DNA from 2 places in the Aliiroseovarius sp. D2-2 genome. Region 2 is predicted to be linked to the other one. Evidence: riboswitches for the same ligand, from Rfam matches in the RefSeq annotation. Region 2 holds a riboswitch; the other holds the start of a gene.
What was found. Region 2 has a riboswitch for cobalamin ahead of AC0L6A_RS02275 (DUF4198 domain-containing protein). Riboswitches for the same ligand answer to the same signal wherever they lie in the genome.
Positions count from the first base shown of each region.

Region 1: linked by a shared signal. The riboswitch ahead of cobW (cobalamin biosynthesis protein CobW) and the one ahead of AC0L6A_RS02275 (DUF4198 domain-containing protein) in region 2 are both predicted to bind cobalamin.

Region 1 covers NZ_CM147913.1:3,133,017-3,137,429, forward strand. Annotated here, with positions in the region: gene cobN (cobaltochelatase subunit CobN) at 1-438, opposite strand, end outside; gene AC0L6A_RS15545 (hypothetical protein) at 502-660, shown strand; gene AC0L6A_RS15550 (GNAT family N-acetyltransferase) at 668-1,120, opposite strand; gene cobW (cobalamin biosynthesis protein CobW) at 1,117-2,214, opposite strand; cobalamin riboswitch at 2,246-2,446, opposite strand; gene smc (chromosome segregation protein SMC) at 2,650-4,413, shown strand, end outside.
Region 2 covers NZ_CM147913.1:463,260-467,672, forward strand. Annotated here, with positions in the region: gene puuE (allantoinase PuuE) at 1-175, opposite strand, end outside; gene AC0L6A_RS02260 (MarR family winged helix-turn-helix transcriptional regulator) at 473-919, shown strand; gene AC0L6A_RS02265 (cysteine hydrolase family protein) at 916-1,536, shown strand; gene uraH (hydroxyisourate hydrolase) at 1,690-2,043, shown strand; cobalamin riboswitch at 2,165-2,376, shown strand; gene AC0L6A_RS02275 (DUF4198 domain-containing protein) at 2,497-3,282, shown strand; gene cbiM (cobalt transporter CbiM) at 3,293-3,910, shown strand; gene AC0L6A_RS02285 (cobalt ABC transporter permease) at 3,907-4,413, shown strand, end outside.

The DNA.
Region 1 (4,413 bases), 550 kb from region 2:
TGGTCCGCCTTCCACAAGGTAGGCCCAGAGCGCATCGTAGTCCTCATCCGATACGGTCGACAGCGCGCGCAATTCAGCATCCGGTTTGTCATCGCCAGGCAGCAGTGCCAAAGGCACGCCAGCTTCGCGCAGATGCGCGGCATATTGCTCGGCCCCGTATTTCCAATAGCCGACGCCGCCCAAAACCCGCGCCACAACAAGTCGGGACTTTGAAGCACAATTGTCGATGTGCAGATCGACCGACATCGGATGCGCCAAGTGCATCATATTTGCCAAACGCAAGCCCGGCGCCGCGTCCATTTCGGCACGTGCTTGCGCCAGACCGGCCAATTCTGTGTCTGCCGCAGAAATGAAAACCAGATCCGAAGGCGTCTGCCCCAGATCGACCGGTTCTTTTCCGTCATCAATGCTGCCCGGTGTGGCTGCCAGAAGATGCATGTCGCGTCCCTTGCACTAAGGTGTTATGGACCGGGCAAACATGACCCGATCAAGGTGGATCCAATGGATTACAAAGCAGCAGGCGCGCCGAAACCCGCCAAAGGCACCCCGCGCCATTCCGAGCACAATGCCCGTGGGACCAAGAAAAACCCGCTTAACCGTAAAGACGATAAGGCCGCGTTACTGGCGCGCATGAAGGCGGCAGCGGCCAAGAAAGACTGAGCGCGGCTCACAGCGTTTTCTCCATGAAGATCGAGCTGTTGGCCTCGGGATAGTCCCCGAACGGCCCGCATTTTGTGAAACCTGCGCGTTCATAAAGACGATGCGCGGCGTGCAGCACATTGCCTGTTTCCAGCTTCATGGCCGCATGACCCTTCGCGCGTGACGTGGCTTCGAGCTGTGTTAACAGCGCCTCACCGACGCCTTTTCCGCGTGCTTCGGACGAGACGAACATCGACTTCACCTCTCCGTAGTCGCCCTTGTCGGCCAAGGCCGCCGTGCCCAATATCACATCTGCCTCGCACGCGACGAAGAATGATATCTCCGGCACGCAGAGGTCACCTATGTCGAGAAAGAAGTTGTCCTCTGGCGGAAACAGGCTTTCCATCAGGGCATGGCTTTGCTGTAGCAACGCCGTGGCCTGCGGATCACGTGGATCACTGGGCACAACTTCGATCGTCATGCGGTTAGGGCCTGTTCGATGGCTGCGCGGTCCATGCCCGATTGACCGATCACCACCAACCGTGTTTCACGGGTTTGCGCCCCGAAAGGCTGGTCGAAATAGGTGTCCACGCGGGGGCCGACAGCTTGTAACGTCAGGCGCATCGGTTTGCCTTCGACGGCTGCAAAACCCTTCAAACGCAAGATGTTGTTGGCACGGATCACGTCGGCAACTCTTTCAGCAAACACCTTCGGATCAGCCACTTCACCCAGAGTGACAACAAAGCTTTCAAAGGCTTCATGGTCGTGATCATGGTGATGGTGGTGATCGTCATGATGGTGATGGTCATCGTCGTGATCATGGTGGTGGTCTTCGTGGTGATGATGACCTTTTTCGTGCAGCGACAGGCGCGCATCCATGTCGCCTTCGGCACCCACGCCCTGCCCCAAAAGAACTTCAACTGGCAGCGCACCCATGGTCGAGCGTACGACCTGAACGCCATCGCGGCTATCGCCAGCCAGTTTCGCCACCAATTCATCGGCCTGCGTGTCGCCCAGCAGATCGGATTTGTTCACAACGATCATGTCCGCGCAGCTAACCTGATCTTTGAACAGCTCTGACAAAGGCGTTTCGTGGTCGAGGTTCTCGTCCAGCTTTCGCTGAGCCTCGATCGCTTCCAGATTGGATGCAAACTGCCCGTCAGACACGGCTTTCCCGTCCACGACAGTCACCACGCCATCGACGGTCACACGGGTCGAGATTTCGGGCCACTGGAACGCGCGGACCAGCGGTTGCGGAAGTGCCAAACCCGAGGTCTCGATCACGATGTGATCGGGCGGTGTGTCACGATCCAAAAGCTTCTCCAGCGTCGGGATGAAATCCTCGGCCACAGTGCAACAGATACAGCCGTTGGACAGCTCCATGATATCATCCTCGGTGCAGGTTTCGTCGCCGCAACCTTTCAGGATGTCGCCATCCACACCCAGATCACCAAATTCATTGATGATCAGCGCAATGCGCTTTCCTTTGGCATTGTCCAACATGTGACGGATCAGCGTCGTTTTGCCCGCGCCTAGAAAGCCGGTGACAACGGTGGCAGGTATCTTTGCTTGCATCTTGATCTCCTATCCCCGTCTCCCCGACGGGTGGTTGCGTTTTCGCATGGCAGGTCTCCTGGCTTCGCGGGTCGAAGCGCGCCGCCGCCTTCCCGACCTAAAGGGCCAGTGGCGCAAGGCGGGCGCTCTCCGCTTACAGTCGCGGGGGCGGCTGCAGCATCAAACCCCGGTGTGGGTCGTCTCCGCTGCATTCCCTCATGTCCCATTGGGAACCATGCGTGTCTTCTTTGCCGTGTGAGGGGTCAAAGGGTCAAGATCGAAACCGACCTTGAAACAGGTTTTGGCGGCAGATTGACCTTCGGGCAAACCCGCCCCAATGCAATATCTTGTGGATAACTTCGCCAATCCACCCATATATCGGTGTGAGCCGTTGACTCAGCGCATTTCGATCCGAACAATCATTGAACGATAAGAATCAAGGATGAGGCAGACCGCTTGCGGTTTTCAAAGATCAGACTGAATGGCTTTAAAAGCTTTGTAGACCCGACCGATCTGGTGATCGCGGACGGGCTGACAGGTGTGGTTGGACCAAACGGCTGCGGCAAGTCGAACCTTTTGGAAGCGCTGCGTTGGGTGATGGGCGAAAACCGCCCGACAGCAATGCGTGGCGGCGGAATGGAAGACGTGATCTTTGCTGGCGCCGCCTCACGTCCAGCCCGAAATTTCGCCGAAGTCTCGCTTCTTCTGGACAACAGCGAACGGCTCGCCCCATCCGGGTTTAACGAAAGCGACAATCTGGAGATTGTGCGCCGGATCACCCGTGACGCAGGGTCGGCCTATAAGGTCAACACCAAGGACGTGCGCGCGCGTGATGTGCAGATGCTGTTTGCAGATGCGTCCACCGGCGCGCATTCGCCTGCGCTTGTACGACAGGGCCAGATCAGCGAACTGATCAACGCAAAGCCCAAAGCACGTCGGCGCATTCTGGAAGAAGCCGCTGGCATCTCGGGCCTCTATCAACGTCGCCATGAGGCGGAGTTGAAACTGAAAGGGACCGAGACAAATCTGTCGCGTGTAGACGACGTGATTGAACAACTTGCTTCGCAACTGGGGCAGCTTGCTCGGCAAGCACGCCAAGCTGCACGCTATCGCACCATTGGCGACGACCTGCGCCTTGCCGAAGGGCTGTTGCTCTATCGTCGCTGGCGCGAGGCTGACATCGCCCGTCTTGACGCAGAGACCCAGTTGACCGAGCGGGTTAAATCCGCCGCTGCCGCCGAGGGTGCATCGCGCGAAGCGACCAAAGCGCGGCAGACCGCCGAAGATGGACTGCCTCCGCTGCGTGAAGAAGAAGCCGTTGCCGCCGCCATTTTGCAGCGCCTACAGGTTCAGCGTGACCAGCTGTCCGATCAGGAAAACCAAGCACGCGCACGGATCGAGACCCTGACAGGCCGGATCACCCAACTTACCCGCGACATCGACCGCGAAAATGGGCTGAACAAGGACGCGGTTGAAACCATTGAACGGCTGGAGTGGGAACAAGAACAGCTGGCCAAAGCGTCAGAAGGGCATGACGATGCGCTGGAAACGTCTAACGTTGACGCCCGCGACAGTGCGGCGATTTTGCAGGAGCGTGAGGGTGACCTGACGCAACTGACGGAAGACGTCGCGCGGCTGGCTGCGCGCCACCAATCCGCGCACCGCCTTCTGGATGACAGCCAAAAGACGCTTGAGAAAAGCGACGCCGAAGCCGATCGCGCGCGCTCTGCCATGGACGATGCCAAGGGCGCCGTGGATAAGGCCGCGGCTGATTTTGAGACAGCAGGAACCGCACAAACTGCCGCCGCAAAAGCGTCCGAAGACGCCGAAGCAGCCCTTGTTGCTGCGGACGAAGCCCGCGCCGACGCGCAATCGCGCGAGGCAGACGCCCGCGCTGCGCGTTCCTCGGCCGAAGGGGAAGTCAACGCGCTTCACGCCGAGGTTCAGGCGTTGTCTCGATTGGTAGAACGCGATGCGGCTGAGGGAACGCAGGTGCTTGATAGCCTCCGGGTGAAATCAGGCTACGAGAAAGCACTGGGTGCAGCACTGGCTGATGACCTTCGTGCGCCCGAAATCGATGGCGATGCGCCATCAGGTTGGGCATCCCTGCCCGGATACAGTCAGCCCCAGCCTTTGCCGGATGGGGTCATGTCTTTGTCGAACTACGTGACCGTGCCCGAGGTTCTGGCCCGCCGCATGAGCCAGATCGGTCTGGTCTCG
Region 2 (4,413 bases):
CACCGGGAATGTCGGACAAGAACGCCTCGGAGGCAGCATCGCCATGCAGCACGCAATTCTCGCCACCTTCTTCGTAGTTCAGCACAAACTGAACAGCGACCTTGGCGTTGCCCGGCCATTGCGGGTGCGGTGGATTGGGGCCGTAGCCGCGCATATCACGGGTGTATCTTCTCACGTTGACCTCTTTGCGACCTGTTTGGTTCTAACAGTTATAAGCGAAAGGACAGAGGGGTCACGAGGAATCAGTTTAGGGGGCAAAGGATAAACGCGTTCTTGTGACGAAATCGGACCCGATGGCGTGGTCCCTCAGATGAATGAGGGTGAGTTTCGCCAAACAGAAACTTGTGCGAAGGTTGGATGAACAATGAATGGCGGCATTGAGCCCTACTAACCGATGCTGCAGTCTGTTTCAATGTCCGCTGCTGTGAGAGATTGACATTGCACTTGTCAATATGACAAGTATATTGACAATATGAAAGCAGAACACCTTCATCGACTCGTTTGGATGTCACGCCCATTAATGCAGGCCGCAGAAGCCAGCGTTGAAGCTGGTTTGGTCGGAACCACCCTTACAGTTCGGATGCGCGCGGTATTGGAAATACTGCACAGATACGGAGAGCAGACCGTCCCTGAAATCGCGGCACGGCTCGAAATCAAACGACAATACGTCCAAGTCATGTGCAACGAAACGCTGGCTTCCGGTTTCGTTGAGCAACGCGCAAACCCACGCCACAAACGCTCGCCTTTTCTAGCGTTGACCGATCACGGTCAAACCCTCATCGAAGAGATTTTATCAAAGGAAATGAAGCTGATGGAGGAGGTTGGTGCGAGCCTAAGCAGTGAAGAAATTTCTACAGCGCTTGAAGTCGTCCGTGCAGTGGTGGACAGCTTGAAAAACCAGGCAGGAGAAAGAGCATGACTTTCGGTTATGTCTTGGGCGCTGCAATCCTCCTCCCCTTAATCTGGCTCGGCAACGGAGTAAGGCGTATCGGTTCGGTAAGTGCCGGAGAAACGATACCGGACCGCACTGGATCGGCTCTTCTGTTGATTGACCTACAGTCAGTATTCTGGGAACGCGGCCCTTACTCGGATGCTGCAAAAGAGTTTGCTGCAGCAAAGATCCTTGAGGAAGTAGAAGCCGCGCGAGCCCAAAACCATCCTGTTATTGCCGTCTGTCAGGAATGGTCGATCCCTTCCACGAAGGTAGTGGCGCGCCTGACCATGAAAGGGCAGGCAGTCGAAGGCAGTTACGGGACAGAACTTGCAGAGCTATTCTTGTCACTCCCTGATCATGTCATTGTAAAGCGCGTACAGGACGCGTTTGAAACCGGCGAACTCGATACCCTATTGGAGCGCCTTGACGTTGGCAAACTGCATCTCGCCGGTTTGGACCTCAATTACTGCGTGCAAAAGACAGCGCTGGCTGCCAGAAACCGAGGCTATGGCGTCACTGTTGTGAAGGACGGAACTCTCTCAACCGCACCGACGGAAAGCGCTGAGAAGCAAATGTCTTCAGCGGGTGTGGCCGTTAGTTGAGCGGACATTGATCCTTCAAGCGAGAACGGCAACAAAGTCCGCAAAGCCGACTTCGCAATTCTCAGGGTTATTGTTTCACACTCGCCAAAAACCACTAGCCCAACCCTTTGCACCACTCCATACTGGCCTAACGACAATTTACCGGAGGCGCGAATGTCTGGATATCTCACCACCCATGTACTGGATACGGCAAAGGGATGCCCCGCCGAAGGCTTGCAGATCGACCTTTACCGGATCGAAGGCGAGACGCGTGCTTTGGTGCGATCGCTTGTAACCAATGATGATGGCCGCACGGATGAGCAAATATTGCCCGCGGGCGAGTTCGAGCTTGGCACATATGAGCTGGTGTTTCATGCGGGCGACTATCTGCGCGCGTCAGGACAAAATGGGGCGGAGCCCTTGTTTCTGGATCAAGTGCCTTTGCGCTTCGGTATGGCCGAGGCTGCGCATTATCACGTGCCGCTTCTGCTCAGCCCCTATGGGTATTCGACCTATCGCGGCAGCTGATAATTTTTTTGAAATTAAATGCTACAATTTCAGCATGTTGGCGAAATTCGCGACGTGCTGACGTCTGTCTGCGACCCATTTGCGCAGGTGCAATTGCTTGACTCGCACCCTTCTCATCTGACATTCAAATCTAGCGATCGGTTCCGTGTGTGCAGAAGCACCGCGGTAGTAATAGGGAATACGGTGAGGTGTAGCCATTAGGCGCCAAAACCGTGACTGCCCCCGCAACTGTGAGCGGCGAGCGAAGCTGAATATGCCACTGGGCCACGCCCGGGAAGGCCAGCCAAGCTAAGACCCGCGAGTCAGGAGACCTGCCGGACGCTGGGCATTAGCCCAACCTAACCGGACGCCGGGGTGAGCGTCTGGCCCGGCGGTCACCAGACCATCCGAGCCATTATCCCCGTTGTTCCTTCTTTAATGCAGGCATCCGTCTGTGTACCCAAAGAGGACGACATGAAAACTTGTCTACTGGCCGCTACTCTGGCCGCTTTCCTACCCGCTGCAGCGTCAGCGCATTTCCAATTGAACTACACCGAAGAAACGCTGATTGACCGACCCGGCGACGTGCCTATGGGGCTGGTCTTCTGGCATCCGTTTGAGAACGGCCATGTGATGGACATGGGCCAGCCTGTGGAATTCTTCATGGTCCATAACGGCGAAAAGGTTGATCTGTCGGATCGGCTTATACCGGCGACCTTCAAAGGTGCTACGAACGAGGCCGCCGCTTATACCGCTTCGGTTCCCGTTAAGCGCTCGGGCGACTATGTGGTCGTGACGGTGCCTGCGCCTTACTATGAGGAAAGCGAGGACATCTTCATCCAGCAGATCACCAAGGTCGTCCTGAACCGCAACACGCTGCCCACGGATTGGGATCAGCCGGTGGGTCTACCGACGGAAATCCTGCCGTTGAACAAGCCATACAACGTGGTCACTGGTTCGACGTTTTCGGGTGTGGTGCTGTCCGACGGCAAGCCCGTTCCGGGGGCCGAGATTGAGATTGAATACATGGCGGCCGAGCCTGATCTAAAGGCATTCTCGACCACGAACCCGACCGCCCAACCTATGGCTGGTGGCACGATTGTTGCCATCTCTGACCAGAATGGGATCTTCACCTTTGGCATCCCCAAGGCAGGCTATTGGGGCTTTGCGGCCCTTGGGTCCGGTCCCGCGAAGGAACATGAAGGCAAAGAGCTGTCCCAAGACGCTGTGATCTGGGTTCGAGCTGAGGATCTGAAGTGAGGGGGCCGTCATGCATATCGTAGACGGCGCTCTGTCTAACCCCGTGCTCATCGCCGGTGCTGCGCTTGCCGTGGGTGGTATCTCCATTGGCCTACGCAAACTGCCGTTGGAACGTATTCCAGCGGCAGGCGTCTTGTCTGCCAGCTTCTTTGTGGCGTCGCTGATCCACGTGCCCATTGGCCCAAGCTCGGTCCATCTGATCCTGAACGGATTGGCGGGGTTGGTGCTTGGCTGGGCCGCGTTCCCGGCGCTGTTTGTCGGGCTGCTTTTGCAGGCCGTGTTCTTCGGCTTCGGAGGACTGACCGTGTTGGGCGTGAATGCGATCAATATCGCGGGTCCTGCCGTGTTGGCTGGCCTGATCTTTGGACGTCTTGTCGCGCGGGGAACCCCGATGCAAGGCGCCATTTGGGGCGGCATTGGGGGCGGCTTTGCTATCGCGATGACCACGCTTGCCGTCGCATTTTCGCTGGGACTGTCTGGCGATGAATTCATTCCCGCCGCCAAGCTTGTCTTCCTTGCCCACATCCCGGTCATCGTGATCGAGGCTCTTTTGTCCGGCGCGGCCATCTATCTGGCGCGGCGCGTGAAACCAGAACTGTTCATAGGCGCGAAGGGGAGCTTGGCATGATCCGTGTTTTGATACTGATCGCAGCGCTTATCGCCCCCTTGCCCGCACTGGCTCACAACATCATCGCCAGCGTCTTTCCATCAGGTAGCGATATCGAAGGCGAGATCGGCATGTCCGACGGTTCCATGGCTGTCGACAAACTGGTTGAGGTCTTTGATGAAGCTGGCAACAAGCTGGGTGAAGCGAAGACCGATGGAGATGGTTTCTTCATCTACACGCCGACCCAACCGATCACGCATATCTTCCGATCCGACCTTGGTGCGGGGCATGTGGCTGAGGCAACGATGCCGGGTGCAGAAGTGGCGCAGTTGATGGGGCAGGCGGCGGCTGATGCTTCGGCCGGGGCGTCGGTTTTGGCTGGGGACCCTTCCTCCATGCCTGCGGCGTCTGCAGGGTTGTCGGATGAAACCCGCGCGCAGATTGCAACGATGCTTCGCAACGAGCTGCGACCGATCCGGCAGGAAATCACCGCGTTGAAAACCGAAACCAACTTCCAGTCCATT